4 regions of the Alteromonas sp. 5NW40-0090 genome follow, and region 2 is predicted to be linked to each of the others. Evidence: predicted binding sites of a transcription regulator. Region 2 holds the regulator's gene; each other region holds the start of a gene.
What was found. The regulator sigma-54, encoded in region 2, starts transcription at its own class of promoters, with help from an activator protein. The targets are predictions, from matches to a motif close to GTTGGCACGNNNNTNGNNT.

Region 1 (5,337 bases), 150 kb from region 2:
CGCTCGCGATATCTGCTGCTTCAAAAATGACAGTAAGTAAACTTGCCACTAAACGGCTGTAGGCCCGTGTTGATTCCAGTGGCGTTAACTGTTGCTTATCGACTTGTTCTCTTAAGCGTGGCAAGTAGTCTGTCGCCTGCATGGCTAAAGTAATACTGCTTAATAGGCGCGGGTTGCCAGAGGTGATCTCATCAGTTAAGTAAAGAGACTTCAAATGGCTTTTTAACATTGACTCTGCTTGTTCACTAGCACTGACATACTGCATTCGCTCAACTTGGTAGCGCTCGGCTTTAGACGCAAGAAAGATATTGCTGGCTCCGCGCTCTTTTTGCAGTTCATGTATGAGCTCACGAACCGCAATAACAATACGACAGTTACTAGAAAGCTGTTCTAATACAGTGATTTCTGCATGTTTTGCGGCCAGCAAAAAACGTTTGGTCGCATCGCTACAAAGCGCAATGGTTTGTTCAGGTTCGTGCAGCATAAAAGGCCTTGCTAAATGTTGGTTTACCCAATTCGCTTTTTTGTTGATAGTTGTTTGCGAAATAATGCTTTAAAGCACAATAAATTAAGCAACACTTATGCCCTGTTTATAAGAATGTAGTTATGCAAGGTTTGGAGGCGAGTGTAATCCGTTGAATGCTTAACAGATGTGACTCTTATAGGTATTAAGCAGAATTAACTGTAATTTGATGAGTGAAAGATGACGGGCACTTTAAGAGAGTGCGCAAGCGGAATTGCACTTTAGTGGTGCAACCCGCCTGCAGATGCTTAGATCTAATTTCAAAAGCTAGTTTCTAACCACGCGGAGAAACCAGCCGACAAAGAGAGAAATCAAGAAGCCAAAGAAGGCAATCATAGTAGTAATGGTGAGCATTTGCCCTGAGAAGTCTGCACTTTCCCCAGTATGTTCGCTCACAAGCATTCCAGAAGCCTGAAAAATAAATAGCGCGGCGACAGAAAATAATAAGATAACGGCGGTAGACATAATGGTGGCTTTCCAATAAGCCTTTGGCGACATCCAATGAATAGCGCCTGCCACTAACACGCACAAAATGGTAAGAATATAAGGTACCACGTAAACTCCTCGTTAAATAAGACTTATGCCTTACATCATTGCCCTATCATCATGTGCAACTTAGCGCAAAGTAGCGAGCTAATGCTATGAGCTAAGCGCCCCGATGGGCTAGGTTATAAAATACTGCAATACGATGCCATGTAAGAGGCCTCTTGTCAGCAAAGGCGCAAAAATTTAGCGTGCCTGAAGCTAAATCGAGAAGCTGTATGGGTAAGACGTAAAGAGACTTCTGCGCTGCTAGATGGTCAGCCACGCCCTTTGACCTGTGTTTATACACTCGTAACAATCTATTAAAAGATTTTAAGCTGCAATGGTGATAGAATCGCCGAAAAATTATCCTGCCTACTTGGTGTACTGCTATCACGCGGTTTACGCCACGGTGGGTTGTTGTGTTTAACATCTTAGCTTCTGAGAGAACATGTTCGATTTAATTACCAGTAAAGACAGCAACGTTAAGAACGATGTGCTATCAGGTATTACAGTGGCACTTGCCCTGGTCCCTGAAGCCGTAGCATTTGCATTTGTAGCCGGCGTAGAACCAATGATAGGTCTATACGCGGCCTTTATGATGGGTTTGATTACGTCTGCTATTGGCGGTCGCCCTGGAATGATTTCTGGTGCTACCGGCGCCATGGCCGTTGTAATGGTGGCACTGGTTGCCCAACACGGTGTGCAATATCTATTCGCCGCGGTTATTTTAGCCGGCTTGCTGCAAATCATGTGCGGTATATTCAGGCTTGGAAAGTTTATCCGCTTAGTGCCGTATCCGGTAATGCTTGGCTTTGTAAACGGTCTTGCTATCGTTATTTTCTTAGCTCAGTTAGGTCAGTTTAAAGTCACCAACGCTGCTGGAGAGCTTCAGTGGATGGAAGGTACACTGCTGTACTGGATGCTAGGGCTTGTAGCGTTAACCATGGCCATTATTTATTTACTGCCTAAGCTCACAAAAGCCGTTCCTGCCTCGCTAGTAGCGATTGTTACTGTAACCGCATTAGTACACGGCCTCGACTTAGAAGCACGTACGGTAATCGACTTTGTTCGTGACTTGCTACCGGCTGACCAGCGCGACACTGCAACACTTGCTGGCGAGCTTCCTAGCTTCGCTATTCCTATGGTTCCGTTCACTTGGGAAACATTTATGATAGTACTACCAACCTCAGTAATTCTCTGCTTGGTTGGTCTTATTGAGTCGCTTCTTACTCTTTCATTAATTGATGAAATGACCGATACCCGCGGACGCGGCAACAAAGAGTGCGTTGGCCAAGGCGTTGCAAATACCGTAAACGGTTTCTTTGGCGGTATGGGCGGTTGTGCCATGATTGGTCAAAGCATGATCAATATAAACTCTGGCGGCCGTGGTCGCTTATCCGGTATTACTGCCGCACTTGTACTATTGGGCTTCATTCTATTTGCCGCACCGCTTATTGAAATGATCCCGCTTGCTGCTCTTGTTGGCGTAATGTTCGTAGTGGTAATTGCTACCTTCGAGTGGGCCTCATTCAGAATTATTCGCGGCGTAAATAAAGAAGATGCCTTTGTACTATTCCTAGTGACTGGGGTTACCGTTATCGCCGACCTGGCGATTGCCGTTGTTGTTGGTGTTATCGTTTCAGCCCTAGTATTTGCATGGAAACACGCCCGTCATATAGAGGCGAAGTCGCATATTGATAACGACGGCTGGAAAGTCTATGAACTAGATGGCCCGCTGTTCTTTGGCTCGGTATCGCATTTCAAAGACTTATTTGATATCGCTAACGACCCACAAGATGTCGTTATCGATTTTAAAGACTCTCGTATCTGGGATTCATCAGGTATCGACGCACTAGATACCCTTGCAGATAAATACGAGGAGCAAGGTAAGAAGCTACACATTCGCCATATCAGCGATGAGTGTCGTTCACTGCTTCGCAAGGCCGACAAATTTGTTGAAATTAACGTGGTTGAAGACCCTCGCTACCGCGTAGCAACGGATAAACTGGCCTAATTAATTTGATAGCGCTTAATGCACCAAGTGAACACAGGTTTGCGTTTGTTTGGTGCAGCTGTGAAGACTGAATAATACCTGTTTTTTAGTAAATCAAATAAAAACAATGGATTACGGTTTTGGCACTGAACTTGGATAGCTATAAGCGTAAAGTGTGTTTTGGTGATTTGTGTCAATCGCTGAAAAATTGTGTGATTTATAGCACTCCGTAAAATGTGTTAGCTAGAGCATGCTGATCTTAAGTGTCAGTACTAGCAAAATAGGCAACGAAGCCCGCATCAACGAAAGTTGAAGCGGGCTTTTTTTTGTCCCGAAAAAAGGGGAATATCATGACTTCATTGGACTCAAAAACGCAAATTGTCGTCGTAGGCAACGGCATGGTGGGGCATCATTTTGTTGAGCAGCTTCACCAAAGCGATGCCAATGTAGAAATAACCGTTTTATGCGGCGAGTCACGCCTTGCGTACGACCGCGTTTATCTGTCGTCTTTTTTTAGCGGCGCGAGTGCTGATGACTTAGCGCTTACTACTCCCGCTCAGTACGCCGAATGGGGCGTAAACGTAGTCACCAATGCCTTGGTGACGGATATAGACCGTGACAATAATAAAGTGACGACGTCGGAAGGGCAGGTGTTTAGCTACGACAAGCTAGTGCTAGCCACGGGCTCATACCCATTTGTTCCACCTATTCCAGGCAACGAACAAGAGCATTGCTTAGTGTATCGCACCATTGACGACCTACTCGCTATTGAAGCGTCAGCGGCGGTGAGCAAAGTAGGGGTTGTTGTTGGTGGTGGACTTTTAGGTTTAGAGGCAGCTAACGCACTTAAACAAGCCGGTCTAGATACCCACGTGGTTGAGTTTGCCCCGCAGCTTATGGCGGTACAGCTAGATCAAGCTGGTGGTAACGTTTTAAAAGATAAAATTGAAGCATTGGGCGTTACAGTTCATACCCAAAAGGCAACCCAAACTATAGAGGCTGGTGATACCTGTCGCTATAAAATGGTGTTTGCTGACGGCACTGCACTTGAAACCGATATGATACTTTTTTCTGCTGGTATTCGACCTTCCGATCAGCTTGGCAGAAAGTCGGCATTAACACTTGGCGAGCGCGGCGGTATTGTTATAGATAACCATTGCGTAACGTCTGATCCAAACATTTACGCTGTGGGTGAATGTGCGCTGTGGGATAACAAAATCTTTGGTCTTGTTGCACCAGGCTATACCATGGCACGTACCGCAGTGAGTCATATCACAGGTGGCGATGCAGAGTTCGCTGGCGCAGATATGAGCACTAAACTCAAACTTATGGGCGTAGAAGTGGGCTCAATTGGCGATGCCCATGAACGCACAGACGGAGCGCTTAGCTACACCTACTTAAATCAGCCCGAGGGCGTGTATAAAAAGCTGGTGGTAGATAGCGAGCAAAAGTATGTACTTGGTGCGGTCCTTGTAGGTGATACCAGTGACTACGACACGCTCCTACAGTATGCGCTTAATAATATCGAATTGCCTGAACACCCAGAAAGCCTGATTCTGCCATCTTCTGATGCTGCACCAGCATTAGGTGCCGATGCACTTCCAGACACGGCCTCTATTTGTTCATGTCTAAACGTGACTAAGGGCGACATTGTTTCAGCTATCGAAGGTGGCTGTTGTAGCGTTGGCGATGTGAAAGGTGAAACCAAAGCCAGCACAGGGTGTGGTGGTTGTGCCGCCCTGCTTAAAAATGTGGTAGACAGCGAGCTTGAAAAGCGCGGTGTGGAAGTATCAAAAGCTATATGTGAGCACTTCAATTACACCCGACAAGAACTCTTTCACATTGTTAAGGTAAACGGCATTCGCACCTTTGACGAGCTATTAGAGCAACATGGTGAAGGTCTAGGGTGTGAAATTTGTAAGCCTGCAGTTGGCTCAATTTTGGCCTCGGTGTACAACGACTACATTCTTAAGTCTTCACATCTTCCACTACAAGACACCAACGATATTTACCTTGGCAACATGCAAAAAGATGGTACGTATTCGGTTGTACCACGTGTACCGGGCGGGGAAATTACGCCTGAAAAACTGATACTGTTGGGCGAAGTGGCAAAAGAATACAACTTGTACACGAAAATCACTGGTGGTCAGCGCATTGATTTATTTGGTGCACGCGTAGAGCAGTTACCCGATATTTGGGAAAAACTCGTTGCTGGTGGATTTGAAACCGGCCACGCCTACGCGAAGGCGCTGCGCACGGTGAAGTCGTGTGTGGGAAGCACCTGGTGTCGCTACGG
Region 2 (5,337 bases):
AAGATACGCTCTCGAATTAACTCTGCCAGTTGGTGAATGGTAAGCTTATCTGTGTCTAAATATAAATCTGCGCGTTCTGCAATAGGCGCAAGTAGTGCAGACTCGGCTTTAATGGCTTCTGAAAGCGATTTATTAAGCTTGGCGAGAGGGTGAAGACGACGTGTTTCGCTAAAACGCTTAACCAGTACATCATCGCTCGCGTCGATGTAGACAATAGTCATCGACCACGAAGAGGGCAGGTAGTCTAGAATTTCTACCAAATCGTCAGGATTTTTAGGTAAGTTTCTCACATCGATACTTACCGCTACCTGATCATACTCATCAACAACAGTATGGGTTAGGGTCGGAAGTAAGTTTACCGGGATATTATCAACACAGTAATAACCTAAGTCTTCCAATGCGCGAAGTGCGACAGACTTACCAGATCCCGAACGACCACTGATTATTATCAGCTTCACCTACTTTCTCCCTAATACTCTGGTTTTATCACATACGCGTTGATTAATGAGGCGCCTACTAAACGGTTAATAGGCGCTTAATGTTTAACTTAATGCAGTTAGAATATCGTCGCTTGTCGTTGCACGACGTATCGCTTTAATCGTTTCTTTGTCGCTTAGTTTACCCGCCACGGTGGCCAGCGTTTGAAGGTGTCCTTCGGTTTGTTCCTCTGGAACAAGTAGCGCAAAAAAGATGTCTACGGGTTTCTCGTCAAGGGCGTCAAAGTCGATTGCTGGCGTGCTGGTTACAACAATGGCAATCACTTTCTCAAGGCCCGGCAGGCGTCCGTGGGGCAGGGCGATACCATTACCAATGCCTGTACTACCCATCCGTTCTCGAGCCATTAAGCTATTAAGTACCGTTGCCTGGTCAATGTTATCGTTTTGCTTGGCAGCGATATCAGCGATGATCTCAAGAATTCGCTTTTTACTATTACACTGAACCGCACACTCGGTGCGGTCCAGACTTACGATGGCTTGTATATCCATGCTCAATTAACTACTAATGTTTTTTCAGTTTTTCCTTATGCTTGATTACCTGCCGGTCGAGTTTATCAACCATGCTGTCAATCGCCGCATACATGTCGGTGTTTTCTGAGGATGCGAATACTTCAGCGCCACTTAAATGAACGGTCGCTTCGGCTTTTTGATTTAATTTTTCAACGTTCAGGATGACATGCACATTAGAAATGTGATCAAAGTGACGTTCAAGTTTGCTGAACTTCGTATCGACATAATTACGCAAAGAGTCGGTGATTTCGACATGATGACCAGTAAGGTTGATTTGCATATTTCGTCTTCCTTATATTATTAAGCCCGTTTAAATAAGGCTTTTGCGTTGGTTCGACGGCGGGATCGATAACGATTCCCGGTATTTTGCTATTGTTCGCCGAGCGACTTTTATGCCTTGCTCGGCTAACAATGAAGCAATCTTGCTATCACTTAGCGGCTTACTAGGATTTTCTGCGGCCACTAACTTCTTGATCAATGCACGAATCGCTGTGGATGAACACTCACCACCGGACTCGGTTGCAACGTGGCTTGAGAAGAAATACTTCAATTCGAAAATACCACGCGGCGTATGCATATACTTTTGCGTTGTCACACGTGAAATAGTCGATTCGTGCATATCTACCATTTCTGCGACATCATTTAGCACCATTGGTTTCATCATTTCCGGGCCGTGCTCAAAAAAGCCCATTTGCTGTTGCACAATGCAGTTGGCTACCTTCATTAAGGTATCGTTACGAGACTCAAGGCTCTTTATGAACCACTTGGCTTCTTGCATGTGTGAGCGGATGAATTGCGAGTCACTACTGTTTTTGGCACGGCGACTCATGGCAGCGTATTGCTGGTTTACGCTTAATTTAGGCAAACTGTCAGGGTTCAGCTCAACCACCCAACGGCCATTCTTCTTGGTTACAGAGACATCAGGAATAACGTACTCAGGCTCTTTAGTAACTAAAGCACTACCTGGGCGAGGATTCAAGGTTTGAAGCAAACGCATTGCCTCGCGCAGCTGGTCTTCTTTCAAGCGACTTTTTCGCATCAGGGTGCGATAGTCTTTGCTGCTGAGTAAGTCTGAATATTCTTCGATAAGTTGTTTCGCTTCTACAAGCCACGGCGTGTCTTCTGAAAACTGACGCAACTGCACCATAAGACATTCTTGTGGAGAGCGTGAGCCAGAGCCAATAGGGTCGAACATCTGAATGCGCTTAAGCACACATTCTATTTCGTCCATCTCTATCGGCTCTTCTAAATCGTCGTCATTTACCGCTTCTAAAATATCCTCAAGGGTAACCGTTAGATAACCGGATTCGTCGATAGAGTCGATGATAGCAGTAGCAATTGCGCGGTCAGTGTCTGAAAAGTGAGTGAGGCGCATTTGCCAAAGCAAGTGCTCTTGGATGTCTTCAGTGGTCTCACCTTGGAAGATTTGTTCATCATCATTAGATGGGCCAGGTGCAGGCGCAGAAGACGCGGAGTAATACTCATCCCATGTGCTGTCGATTGGCAGCTCGTCTGGAAGATCGTTTTTCTCTAGCGCATCGCCCGCTTCCAATGTATCACTTGAAGCAGAAGCCGTTGCTTCAGATGCACTATCATCATTATCGATGTTGTTCTTCTCTAGCTGTGCCTCGTCATTGCCTTCTTCCACTTCCAATAGTGGGTTTGAATCGAGTGCTTCTTGTATCTCTTGCTGGAGATCAAGCGTAGAAAGCTGCAGCAGTTTAATGGCCTGCTGAAGCTGAGGTGTCATTGTAAGTTGTTGGCTAAATTTTAGCTGTAAAGATGGTTTCATCTACGTCTTATTTAAATGCTCTAAATTGAATATACCAGAGCTAAACTGAAAAATGACAATTCGGTTACACAAACTATAGCCTGAATTGTTCGCCTAGGTATACATCCCTTACTTTTTGATTACTTAAAACCTGTTCCGCCGTTCCTTGCGCAATAAGCTCGCCATGACTCACAATGTACGCTTTCTCGCAAACATCCAATGTTTCGCGTACGTTATGGTCCGTGATAAGGATACCAATGCCCCTATCCCGAAGATGTTGTATTATCTTCTTTATATCATTAACTGATATTGGATCAACACCAGCAAATGGTTCATCTAACAAAATAAATTGTGGTTTTGCGGCCAAAGCGCGTGCTATTTCAACACGACGGCGCTCGCCACCTGACAAACTCATCCCCGTACTATTACGTATATGGTTGATATTAAATTCATCAAGTAGGGCGTCGGCTTCTTCTTCTTGCTGCTGTGAATTTAAATCTTTACGGGTTTGTAAAATAGCCATGATATTTTCATGTACCGTAAGCTTTCTAAAAATTGATGCTTCCTGTGGAAGGTAGCCTATGCCGCGGCGTGCGCGCTCGTGCATTGGTTGATGAGTGAGTTCGTTGTCGTCAATCTCAATCTTACCTTTATCTAGGTTTACCAAGCCGACAATCATATAAAATGTAGTGGTCTTACCAGCGCCATTAGGCCCAAGAAGGCCGACTATTTGACCCGTTGAGACAGAAAGACTCACATCGCGAACAACCTGTCGTGACTTGTAGGCTTTAGCAAGGTTTTTAGCACTCAAAGTAGCCATTGCTATTCATTGTCCTTGTTATCTTTCTTTGACGATGTTTTGCGAATAGTTTCCGGCGTAAATACCGTAGTTACCCGGCCTTCGCCATTTTTACCCGCTCCACCGGTTGCAAGTAATTGCTCGGTAATCATATCAAAAGTAATCTTGTCGCCTTGCACTTTACTGGTGTCCTGCTGTAGCTCAGCGCTGCCTGCCAGAGAGATGGTACGATTAGCCACTTCATAGCGTATCTCATTGGCCTTTGCTGACACTGGCGTACCGTCCTCAAGCGATTGAGAATAGCTAGCAGGGTTACCCCGTGCGATAAATATTTCTCGTCCGCTGCCGTCTGTAGCGATAACTTCGACCTCATCAGCCTTGATGACAAGCGAACCTTGCGTGATAAGGACGTCTTCTTTGTAAAGCGCAGTTTTGTTTTTACCGTCAATAAACTGGGTGTTCGACCCTATTTTGATGGGTTGTGAAAAGTCGTCTTCACTAGCAAGCACCGCACCACTAGCGATGGCAAGCATAAAACTAGTTGCTAGGGGAATAAGTCGTTTGTACATGATCTAAAAGCTCGTATTCTTGTGTGCGTAAGTTCGCGTTAAACCCATTACTTAAAATAAGGTACTGTGTACCCAGTATCTCAACGGGTTGATCAGATGTCATTTGTTTCGTGTCTAAATTTATCTGTATGTATTCAGTTGATAAACTTTTCACAAAATCATCGCTGGTTTGATTTTCTATAACAACGCTATTTTCAAGTTGAATCAGCTCATTGTTATAAAGCGTTCCTTCTTGTGCTGTTACAACCCAAGGTGATGAAGCGTTTTCCGTATACAAGGTGTACTTTGGCTGTTGAAATAAAACAAAACCCAGCTGGTCATAGTGTTCCATCGACTCTGCAAACACTTTGTGGTTCAACTCACCGTCTTGATTGTATAACGTAGTCGTTAGGTTCTTAGCCTTATATGCTGGCTTCAAGGCGTCATTTTCGCTACTGCCTTGAGTTTCAGGCTGCTCTTCCATCCACGTAGGGATGTACATCAAAAGCGCTAAGATAAATAGCGCCGATATACTTAAACCTAAGCGATTGAAGCCAAATAGGCTCATACACTCGCTCCAAAAATCTCGTTCGCCACCCCTTTGGCTTGCAAAATAGTGTCTGATATTTCTCGCACCGCACCAAACCCACCTGGAAGTGTGGTTATCCAATTGGCTTGTTTGGCGACGTAAGGGTGGGCATCGGCCACTGCAATTTTAACAGCAACATGTTGATACATACCTGTGTCAGGCATGTCATCACCTACCGCTGCAACTTCATTAGGCGCTAACTTCAGGCTTTGCATCAGTTCGCTCAGCGCGTCTGCTTTATTTTCTTCGCCTTGAATTATGTGCGCAACGTTAAGGGCTTTCATTCTATTTTCTACAATTGCTGAGCGTCGCCCTGTGATAACTGCGACATTGACGCCGTTGCTTACTAGCGCTTTTACGCCATATCCGTCGCGAGTGTGAAAGGCTTTAAGTTCTTCACCGTCATTGCCTAAGTAAATGCGGCCGTCAGAAAATACGCCATCTACGTCACACACCAGTAGCTTAATATGCGCTAGTTTTTCAAAAAGCCCTTTGTCTAGATCGGTATATAAGGTCGTCGTCATTCAGAGTACTCCTGCTTTCAGAAGCATGTGCATATTGAAGGCGCCAACAGGTTTGCGCTTGTCATCGGTGACCATCAGCGCGCTTATCTTGTGAGTTTC
Region 3 (5,337 bases), on a different contig from region 2:
TAAAGACGTTTTCGCTGCATTTAGGGAGGCATTTACTCAACGGAAAGCGCAAGGTTTAGCGTTTCTCGAACTCACTAATAGTGAATTGATGCTCATTAAAAAAAGTTTCTTTGTCACCATTTTTGCATGTTTAGCCGCTTTCGCTGTTGGTACGGTTTGCTGGCTAATTCTGAACATTGCTGTTGGCGCTATACTTCACAATATGGGTCTACATTATGTAGCTGTGCCACTAATTTTATTGGTATTAAACAGCATTGCCGCATTTGGATTCTTTAAGCTTGCTCAGAACGCTTTTAATTACCTGAGCTTTAGCAGGCTAATTCAAACCTGGCGCAAGGTCTTCGAATAAAACGAAGCTCTAACCCATACATCAAATGACACGAGCACTAAACGAGGCTATTTGTTATGAATATCTTTCTTAAAGCTAACATGCGCGACATTGCACAAAAAGAACATGCATATTTTTCACAAAAACATCATGCCGACGTTGCACTTACACAGGCAAAAAGGCAATGTAAGTTAATGATGGGCAAACCAGAGACCCTTCTTGGCATTGCGTCAGTAGGCGCATACAAAGGTGCAGTTGATGCAAAGCCTAATGCAAAGCGAAATCAAGCGCTAATGACATTAGGCAGGACCGCATTATTGTCATTGTTTCAGTGATCACAGTATTAAGGAACATGTGAGATGAACATCAAAAATAACATTAAGAATAGCCGTATACTTCTTACCTCTATGAGCATGGCATTAAGCCTTGCAATAGTGGGGTGTTCATCCACACCAGTGGCTGCACCTACGCCATATAAGCCCGCTAATTCGAAAGCGGCTTACGGATACTCAAGTGAGAAAATCGCAGTAGATGAATATAAAGTTCTTTTTAAAGCAACGGATAAGACACCTGCAGATAAGGTTCAACAGTTTGCACTTTATCGAGCGGCCGAAATTGCCCAAAAACAAGGGTTCACTCATCTAGCGATAGTGAAAACGAATGTAGACAAAAAGCCAGTGATAGCGAGAGAGGTAATGGCAGGGAAAGAAGAACCTCCAGTATTTCAAACAGACAGGCAATGTACTATGTCTGGCTGTGATGAGGTGGCTCAACCCATGGCCGTCCCAAGCTCTAACGACGTTGTAAAAACTCAGATTAACGACATTTACTTTACCATTGATGTAAAAATGGCGAATGATAAAACGCGTTTGGGTAAAAATGCCTTTACTGTATTAGAAGTGCTCTCACAGCCTCTAGAGCAAAAAAACGGCAACTAGCCGAACAACATTCTGTTCATCTATACACCGCAGCGTCAGTTTTTTAAGAGAAATGCTTTTCGGTACGTAGTTGGCGTTACTGAAAAGCATCGCTCAAATGCTCGAGCAAAACCGTGATACGTTTTAAAACCAACAACCAGTGCAATAGTCTTTAATTATTTTCCGTCGTGGCTAACAGGTCGCTAGGTAACTGAGGTGATGTGATTGACGGACTTCGCGCCCCCTTTCCTTCCGGAATAATCAATGTATGGCACGCACAAACATCGTCCATAGAGGTAGATGGTATAAATTGAAGCCCCGCTTCACACTGAACAATACTGCGATCAAAGCCCACTATCTTTAATTTATAGCTATCATCCATTCCCTGAAGTGCCTCATAAAAAGCAGACTGAGGACCCGCAAAGTCGAGTAATTCCATTCCTTCGTATGCAAGTAAACAATTAAGTTTGCGCATAAGTCACGTAATATTGATGAAGTAATGCGATCATAATACACACTTACCAGCATGACAGATAAGACATTCATACGCCCAAAACTGACACATTTTTGGACATCTTCATTTTTAATGAGCCGTTAATCTTCTATTAATGTTGTACAAAAGTCTCCGTCATTATAGCTAGCTATCATTAAAACCATGAGCTGCAGAGCAGATTTGTAGACCGCTATTCACAACGTGACACAGGCTCTGCTCCAAGCAATTGAATCAGGTAATAGCATATATATATTTTGCAAATGACTAAGGAGTCAGGCGATGAAAAAGCTAAGCACGTTAATGACAAAAACAACACTTGTAGCAGCTTCGATTATGGTAGTAACAGGCTGCAGTGCAGTGGCAAAGCCGCAGATGGAGCATTCACGAAGTACAAATGCGCCAGTGTTAAAAGCTAACGCATTGGATAACGCATTACTTTATTCTGACGAATGTATTACTGAGCGAGAAGTGGTAACGGCACAAAAGATGTGGGGCGACGGCATAGTGCGAATTGGTGCAGTTTTTAGCAACGATGGTGATTACTCAGGCGAGGCCGCTGACTTTATACAAGCCATGTATGGTTACGATTTAAGCAGCGTACTGTTTAAACCAACGCTTGCAGCTAACGACCAGTTCCGTTCAAGCTTCGATGCTGCGCTTTCTTACTTTGTCGGCGGTAATGACGCTTACGAAGAGGACAAAGGCTTTGCAATAAAGCCCTACACAAATGTGAAATTTGATAATGTGGGTATTATCAATAATAGCTGTCGCATGGCCGTAGCTATGGGTAACTACTTCTTTACCGATACAAAAGGTGGCGAAACGAAGGTGGAATACACTTTTGCCTATGTCAAAGATAGTGACGGCGACCTGCGTATTGTTGCTCACCAATCTTCGTTACCTTACAACCCAAACGGTAACTAAATAGACCATTGCCCCTCCATTCATAGGAAGTGTGAGGGGCGAAACACTCTCCCTTTGCAGGCAAGGCGTCCCTTCCCTTTCGCTTTGCCTCTTTTTTATTTTCAGCGAGAAAAACTATGTGGGCAAAACGTATTGTGGCGCGGTGAGATGGGATACTTACATAATCATATTGCGTCGCCAGGCGCCAATTCAGACGCCATGACAAACCACAACCTTGCTCTCACGTTCTTCGGAAGCTGGTAAGAAACAAAGAATAATCCCAGCCAAAGGCCCTTAACACACTGAGAGTAAAAATGGGTGACAAGGGCCTTACTTGATCATGTAAAAAATGCATTCGTACGTGTAATCGTGACGTTAAATGCCTGCAGATACGGCCTGACAACCAGAAAAAGATTAAATTATATCAATATAATTCAATAACTTAAAAAACAGGCACAAAGATAGCATTAGTTAAAGTGAAAGTAACGGAAGCAATACGAGGATTTAGTTATGTTAGGTTGGGCAATCACATTTTTTATCATCGCCATTATTGCAGCAGTTTTTGGTTTTGGAGGCATCGCAGGTGCAGCAACAGGTATCGCACAGTTTCTTTTCTTTGTGTTTATCGCGTTGCTCGTAATCTCACTTATCGCAAATGCGTTACGTGGTAGAGCACCAAGAGCCTAAGAGTTAGAAGTATTTTAATAGGAAAAAGGAGTAAGGATATGTTTTCATTTAAAAACTTATCAAAGGTACTAGTAGCATCAGCATTTGCACTATCACTAGCAGCTTGCGGTGACGGTGAAGCGGAAGACGCAGGCGAGGAGCTAGACGAAATTGTTACCGATGCAGGTAATGCCGTTGAAGACGCTTGTGAAGATGTGAAAGAAGGCGTAGACGCTGAAGATAAAGACTGTTAATCACGTTTTTATCAAAAAAAGGGCCAGACAATTGTCTGGCCCTTTTTGTATTTACTGTCCCGTCCTGAAATACGTTGACATAAAGAGGACTTCTTTATGACAACTTCAAGTAATCAAAGACCTAAGCGCGTTAGTTAAGACACTTCTTCACCACCTAACTCACGGGCAAGATCGTCTAGTGTAGATAGCGTCGAATCAAATTCACCTACGCCGTAACGGTATTTTACAATCACGTGATGGTCCGTACGCCCGAATTTCACTCTTAACCCTTCTGCGTCGATATGCTTCACGGTATTCAAAAAGCGATAAGCAGACATTTCTGTTTCAAATTGAAACTCAACACTGTTTTCCATTTAGGCTTTCCGTTTAAGCAACAATTTCAGGGTGAGCATCAATAACTGAAACAACTCGTTGTAGCAGATGGTTATCTACTTCGCTTATCGAGTCGTATGATAACCAGTCAGCAAGAATGTCGGGAGCTGTTGCCGCTTCGCCTTGTTCTAACTTAGATGTCATCATTTGTAGCTGTACGCTAGAGCGTATAGATGCATCAGCATCTGGACTTGGCATGCCAGTTGCGACTTCTAGTGCTACCGTTAACCATTGTCTATCGTGCTGAGTTGTTTCATTTCCAGTAGACTGACCCAATACGCTCGCCCAACGCTTCCCTAACGTTTCCGCTAGAGACTGCTCGTCACCACTTCCCTCACCTACACTTAGCTGTAGTAAAGAAATCAGAGCCTGAGCTCGTGCCAATCGGGCTTGAGATTGTGCATTTTTAGCTTGCGCCGCACGCTTACCTTCAAGTGAATCTAGCTTTTTCTCTACTTTTGTACGTTGCGCTTTAGGCAAGTCGGTTAACTGAGCGCGAACGTCGCTTATTGATTGACTAAACGTGGCATCATCGCTGTTGATGTCAACAGCTTCCACTTGCTTGAGTAGCGAATCTACTAACGCGTTAAATGCATTATTCTGAACTTTCCGCTCGGCTTTTAAACGTTCAAATACGGTGTCATTAGCAGCTTTAAATTCTGCCCACAACTTACTCTCTTCACGTTTACCTGCATGACCTACTTGCTTCCACTGGCTTTGCAATTGCTGAGCTTTGTCGGCAGCGCCAGCGACGTCTTCTTCCGTAGAAAGTTGACAAGCTTGGGTGACCAACGCACGCTTTTGGGCTTGGTTGTCACTTTGCCATTGATTCACTTTAGCCTGAATAGGCGATGATACCGCCTTCCATTCTTGCTTCAGCTGTTCATAAATTTCACGTTCAACCTGACCTGCAGCGTGCCACTGTTTAGACACTCTATCGAAAACTTTCACTAACTCGGCTTCCGACATGTTAATGTCCATTGCCTTAACCGTAGCGATAATCGACATGCGCTGTTCACGCGCAGCAGCCCGCTGTGCATCTAACTTCGCGTAATGTGCTCTACAAGGCTCGAAGGCCTTTTCAAGTGCATCATCGAATTGCTGCTGTAACAACGCGTCATCACTACTTTCTTCACTCGTTGGCGATGATGATGTTAGTGATAGCCACTGCTTACGCAGATACTTAATGGCCTCACTTCTTTGCTTAATATTTTCTGCATCCGCACTGGCTAACGCTTTTGCTTCTTCTAAAAGAGCGGGTTTGCGCGGCGCAGCAAGGTAATCCTGCCATCCTTCTAAGCGCGACACATCACCAGCGGTTTTCTCAAAACGCTTCTCTACATACTTTTTCGCTGAACCAGGAAGCGCAGCATAACTTTCCTGAAGCTTTGCAAATTTTGAAAT
Region 4 (5,337 bases), on a different contig from region 2:
GAAGAAGCGAAAGCGCGTAAAGCAGCCAAGTAATTAGCCTTTGCGAACGTAAGCTGACCTTGGGTTAGCTTACGCTTCAAGAAATACTAAAAAGCCGGTCGCATGACCGGCTTTTTTTATTTTGATTGTCCCGTCTTGAAATACGTTTAGTACATCTTATATGGCAGAAACTTCCCTGACATAACTACGCTTACACGGTCGCCTTTAGGATCGTTTTCGCGCTGTAAATCCATAGAAAAATCAATTGCACTCATGATGCCGTCGCCAAACTCTTCATGAATTAACTCCTTTAATGTAGTGCCATACACACTCACCAATTCATACCAGCGGTAAATAAGCGGGTCGGTAGGGACTTCTGTGGGTAACGAGCCTTTGTAAGGCACTATTTGAAGCCAAGCAATAGCTTCGTCGGTAAGCTCAAGTAACTCACCTACAGATTCAGCTTGCTGCTTTGTCATGGCCATTTGTCCTAAGCAAGCTGCTGTACTCCATTCTTTTGACTGACCAACAACTTCGGCTATCTGGCTCCACTTTATGCCTTTTAAAATCTTGGCTGACTGGATCATGTCGGTAACTTGGGTTCTCGATGTAATCATTTGTATTTCCTTAAAGGGTTAGTTAAACAAAATGAGCGTAGCTAGATTGCTAAGAATAAGTGCCAGTATCAGCACCTTGTAAACAAAAAGAGGGTGGCGCTTTACTAAAGGCTCGTAGGCCGTGTGTTGAGTTGGATTTGGATAGCGAAGCGAATAGAGGAATTCGGATAGTGTTGAATAGCGTTTATCAGGGTTAACATGTAAAGCGCGTTTTAGGGCACTATCAACCCAGGTTGGTATTGGGCGTTTTGGATCTAACGCCGTTTCATATTTTAGTTTTTTCTGTTCGGCAAAAGTGCGACAGTGAGCGAGTTTTGAATGATACGGATAACGCCCGCAAAGAAGATAGTAGGTGAGTACGGCTAGAGAGAATAGATCTGAGCGCTCTGTGCCTATATTCCCTAAAAAGTATTCAGGTGCGGCAAAAAGGGCCGCGCCGGGAATTGGCGCACTGCTATAAAGGCTAGGCGCATCGGCTAAGGCCGCCGAACCAAGGTCAATAATAGTGCAGTGCCCCTGTTCATTAATCATTATATTCTCGGGGCGTATATCTCTGTGAAGAATGCCCTGACGGTGCATTGCTTGTAAGCCTTTCCCAACCTGCTCAATGATATCCCTAATTTGCTCCAATGATGGTGTGGGGTTATCAAAAGACCATTGTGACAATGTTTGACCTTTTACATAGTCACTAATGCTGTAAAACGCTGTAGGTCTGTGTTTGAGCCCTAAATTTAAATACGTGGGGCTTTTAACAACATGCGTTGAGTTAACTCGCCTTGCAAACCAACTTTCTATCAAAAAACCGTTAAGCATTTCTGGTGACTGGCTAAAGTCGGTTGAGGGGGTTTTAACCACCACAGGGTGTTGTTCATGTGTACCTTTGTGAGCTTGAAGCGAGGCAATAAAAACATGACTACGGGCAGAGCTATAGAGCTGTCGCTCTAGTGTGATGCCGTCAATTTCATCGCCAGTCTCTAGTTCTTTGAAAGCAGGCTTACAAAGATGAACGTGGGGTTCACTATCATTACTCCCACTTTCATTACCGATTTGATACTTAATAAGCAGTAGAGTGAGGTTGTCATCACTTCCCTGGTTAAACGCCTCATGCACCACCAAAGCAGATTGGTTTTCAGAGAGTGTTTCTGCGCTATTGATTTTGTTAAGTATGCCAGGCAGCGAAACAAATTCATGAACACCATCAGTACTTATCGCAATAGTACTTGAAGCGCTTAAGGTGTGTGATGTGTGGTCAATATCGATATTCGCTTTTACGCCTAATGCGTTGGAAAGATACGTTTGCGAAGGTTCACTATCAGAGACGTGACGATGGGGACGTGTAAGTAAAGCAGGGCTTGTTGCGTTGTCAGAAACAAGCTGGACTTGGCAATCTCCCACGTGAAACACGTCTAGGTGATTACCCGTTAAAATAGCGACTGAAAGCGTACAGACATACCCTTTCTCTGGGGTGTAGCAAAAAGCGCTTCTCTGCGTTCGGGTATAAAGCCTTGCATTCAATTCTTTAATAATGGCTTCGGCTCGCGTTTTTATCGACCACTGCTCAGGCGCGATATTAAAAAGCTTAACAAATTCACTGGTAGCAAAATCACTAGCAACCTGACTTACAGCACTACTACTGACACCGTCAGCGATAACAAAAACATGACTTGGGTTTAGTTCGTTGGAAGCAATATGGTAAGCATAGGCATCTTGATTTATCTCTTTAACCCCGCGAGTGGAAAAAGCACTTGTCCACACTTTGCAAGGTAGCGGATCGATTAGCGTATTTAGCGCTGCTTGCTGGTTCATATTTCGTTGCTTCTATCTACTTATACGACATCGACTCAAATATTTACTTTCATGCGAAGGGAAGGACAGTGCCACCACAACGTACCTTTATGGTTTGCGTCGTGATGGCACTATATTAGAAGCCCTGATTAGATGGGGAGCGTTTGAGATGCCGCTGCTTTATCGACAGGGATAGTGCGTTTAGGTAGCGTCTTAACGTGAGTGGTATAAAGGGTAAGTCCAGTAAATGCTAAACCGCCTACCAGATTCCCTAATGCTGTTGGAATTTCATTCCAGATGAAATAATCCATAACAGAGAAGTCACCGCCCATAATCAGACCAAATGGGAAAAGGAACATGTTTACTACTGAGTGTTCAAAGCCCATGAAGAAGAACAGCATAATGGGCATCCACATAGCAAGTACTTTGCCGCTTACGTGAGTTGAGATCATTGCGCCTACTACGCCCAATGACACCATCCAGTTACATAGCATGCCGCGAATAAATATGGTAATCCAACCGGCAGCACCGTGTTCTGCATAGCCTAATGTGCGCGCTTCACCAATGCTGGCGACCTTCGTAGCAATCGCGCCGCCATCTACGTTATAGCCCATAGTAAAGATAAACGACATCATGAAGGCTACGGTTAATGCGCCGCCAAAGTTACCTAAGAATACCAGGCCCCAGTTTCGCAGAATTTGTTTAGGTGTAACTCCTGGGCGTTGTGCAAGCCATGCTAACGGTGTAAGCACAAATACGCCGGTTAACAGGTCAAATCCCATAAGGTAGAGCATACAAAAGCCTACAGGGAACAGCACTGCCCCGAGCAGAAACACCCCAGTTTGGACGGCAATTGTCACTGCGAAAACGGCAGCTAACGCCAAGATTGCACCCGCCATGTAAGCGCGGATTAGGGTATCTCGAGTTGACATATAAATCTTTGCTTCGCCTGCGTCTACCATTTTGGTTGCAAACTCAGCGGGGAGAAGATAAGCCATGGTTTCACCTCACGTTGTCGTTATTAATAAATTGCCAGTTTTATATCGGGAGTTAGCTATTTACATGTGTTCTGTTAGATCAAAAAAAGGCGTCCGCAGCGCTCTCGTTAGAAAGAACTGGGGACGCCTTTGTCCGAAACTTATGTATTGTTAATAGCTAACAGATTTACCTCTGATAACGTGTACGCCTTCGCACACTGTCCGCAAGTACCGTGTATTTAAACCCGTGCCCCGAACTTTAACTATCAACCGATATAAAGCCAGAACAGTGCCAATGGCTAAAAAACGTAAATAAATATATAAATTGGTTTATAAAACAACGTTTTAGTAAGTATCTTTGGGTGGGGTGAAAAGTTAAATTCGAGTGCCACCTCATTTGTTTGCACTATAACGGGGGGAGAATGAATGTTTAAGGTGCAACTAAAAATGCCCGTTCAGTCGCAGTGTATTTCGTTTTTAAATGCTTTTCATTTTAGCGCTTGTTTAAGCGTTTTGAGCTGGCGTTTCATCACCGCCGTGTTACTGGGAGTTTGCTGCTGACTGTAAGTTTCATGTTCAAATTGCTTACATAGTTGTTCAAATGCCTTGGCGGCATGAGGGGTTAATAAGATGCTAACTTCTTGAAAATAATTGGATAAGGTTTTATTTTTTCTTTTTATTCCTGTTTGGGTTTCAACGCGCATAACCGCCTTCAGCAAAATGCGATGAGAAGGGGAAAGGCGCACTTTTTCTTTTTTAGGTAAGAAGTACATTGCTAATATGAGCCCAATAAGCCCGATGGCAGACAAGAATACAATGCGCATTTTCTGTGGTGTTAGTGCACCTAGTAGCTCTTCAAGCATGTTGGTTTGCGCCGCATTGTCAAAACCCAGTACCCATTTGCTCCAAGAATAGTCAAGTTGCTGTAACCAACCTTGTAAGGTAGCAAATAAAGCAGAATTACCAATATCGCGCAAAATGGTAGTTTGACGTGACTCCCCTAGCTCTTCTAATGCCCGTTCAAGTCCAAAGGTTAAACGGGACGGGGCCACCATACTTGTAGGGTCGAAACGTACCCACACGCCGTCAATCAACGCCTCTACCCATGCGTGGGCATCGTACTGTCTTACTTGAAGCACGTTTTCACTTAGCTCACTTCCGCCTTGATATCCGGTCACCATTCTTGCCGGCACGCCTGCAGCACGAAGCACGTATACCATAGCACCGGCATAATGCGCGCAAAAACCTGCCCGTTGCTCGAATAAGAAACTATCAATAGGGTTTACAGGCATGGCGTTAGGAGACAAAGTATAACGAAACCCACCTTGACGGAATTCACGCATAACTGCTTGTACTCGCTCATCTGGGTTAGCATATTGCTTCGCTAGTGACTGTCCCCACGCCCTCGCTTCGGCGTTACCGTTTGTTGAAACTTGTAGATTGAGTTGCGTTTCGAAGTTCCCTATTCCATTGGTAACTTGTGCGTTTGGCACATAGCTCAAATAAAACGCTTTTTTGCTTGAGATAGGGGTATTTGCACGTATGGTATAATCAAACAGGCTTCTCACAAAAATGCTGTTTTCGCGGTTGTTTGGGAAAGAGGGGGCTAAAGCAAATAGCCATGTTTGCTGTGTGGGCTCAACAATCAGTTCGTAATTCGTTACTGCGGGCGAGTCTTTTTCCGCTATAACCGACAAAGGCGCTGGCTTCCCGATGAATGCCAACTGTTGTTCAGCCTGCTTGCGCTTCTCGCTTATAGACCAGGTTTTTCCGTCGAAATGTTCAAGGGTCATGGCCCGCCAGTATCTATTCTGTGCTTCAGGGACTTCATTGGTGTTCTTAAATGTAGCGCTAAAGGCCAAATCAGAAGAACTGGCAAGCGACGCAATATCACCTGGTGTTACTGTATCGGAAAGCCCCGTTTCTGTTGATTTCGATGTAGGCATTTGCCATAGCGGTGGGAGTTGGGGTAATAATAA

Region 1: a site for sigma-54 is predicted at 3,181-3,199, ahead of nirB (nitrite reductase large subunit NirB). Genes of this name have one in related genera too.
Region 3: a site for sigma-54 is predicted at 3,091-3,109, ahead of AC27KT_RS13160 (DUF1328 domain-containing protein). Genes of this name have one in related genera too.
Region 4: a site for sigma-54 is predicted at 3,637-3,655, ahead of AC27KT_RS04230 (formate/nitrite transporter family protein). Genes of this name have one in related genera too.

What each region holds. Positions count from the first base shown of each region.
Region 1 covers NZ_BAAJLT010000008.1:89,365-94,701, forward strand. The annotation lists gene AC27KT_RS11370 (nitrate- and nitrite sensing domain-containing protein) at 1-484, opposite strand, end outside; gene AC27KT_RS11375 (hypothetical protein) at 791-1,078, opposite strand; gene AC27KT_RS11380 (SulP family inorganic anion transporter) at 1,497-3,062, shown strand; gene nirB (nitrite reductase large subunit NirB) at 3,392-5,337, shown strand, end outside.
Region 2 covers NZ_BAAJLT010000008.1:239,161-244,497, forward strand. The annotation lists gene rapZ (RNase adapter RapZ) at 1-458, opposite strand, end outside; gene ptsN (PTS IIA-like nitrogen regulatory protein PtsN) at 543-986, opposite strand; gene hpf (ribosome hibernation promoting factor) at 1,000-1,287, opposite strand; gene AC27KT_RS12005 (RNA polymerase factor sigma-54) at 1,318-2,799, opposite strand; gene lptB (LPS export ABC transporter ATP-binding protein) at 2,873-3,598, opposite strand; gene lptA (lipopolysaccharide transport periplasmic protein LptA) at 3,601-4,146, opposite strand; gene lptC (LPS export ABC transporter periplasmic protein LptC) at 4,115-4,693, opposite strand; gene kdsC (3-deoxy-manno-octulosonate-8-phosphatase KdsC) at 4,690-5,238, opposite strand; gene AC27KT_RS12030 (KpsF/GutQ family sugar-phosphate isomerase) at 5,239-5,337, opposite strand, start outside.
Region 3 covers NZ_BAAJLT010000009.1:226,929-232,265, forward strand. The annotation lists gene AC27KT_RS13135 (hypothetical protein) at 1-349, shown strand, start outside; gene AC27KT_RS13140 (hypothetical protein) at 406-663, shown strand; gene AC27KT_RS13145 (CC0125/CC1285 family lipoprotein) at 688-1,266, shown strand; gene AC27KT_RS13150 (type 1 glutamine amidotransferase family protein) at 1,418-1,720, opposite strand; gene AC27KT_RS13155 (phosphoribosyl-AMP cyclohydrolase) at 2,018-2,662, shown strand; gene AC27KT_RS13160 (DUF1328 domain-containing protein) at 3,152-3,328, shown strand; gene AC27KT_RS13165 (hypothetical protein) at 3,367-3,561, shown strand; gene AC27KT_RS13170 (hypothetical protein) at 3,696-3,914, opposite strand; gene AC27KT_RS13175 (DUF349 domain-containing protein) at 3,928-5,337, opposite strand, start outside.
Region 4 covers NZ_BAAJLT010000003.1:29,700-35,036, forward strand. The annotation lists gene fusA (elongation factor G) at 1-33, shown strand, start outside; gene cynS (cyanase) at 147-596, opposite strand; gene AC27KT_RS04225 (bifunctional protein-serine/threonine kinase/phosphatase) at 615-2,402, opposite strand; gene AC27KT_RS04230 (formate/nitrite transporter family protein) at 2,531-3,379, opposite strand; gene AC27KT_RS04235 (transglutaminase TgpA family protein) at 3,847-5,337, opposite strand, start outside.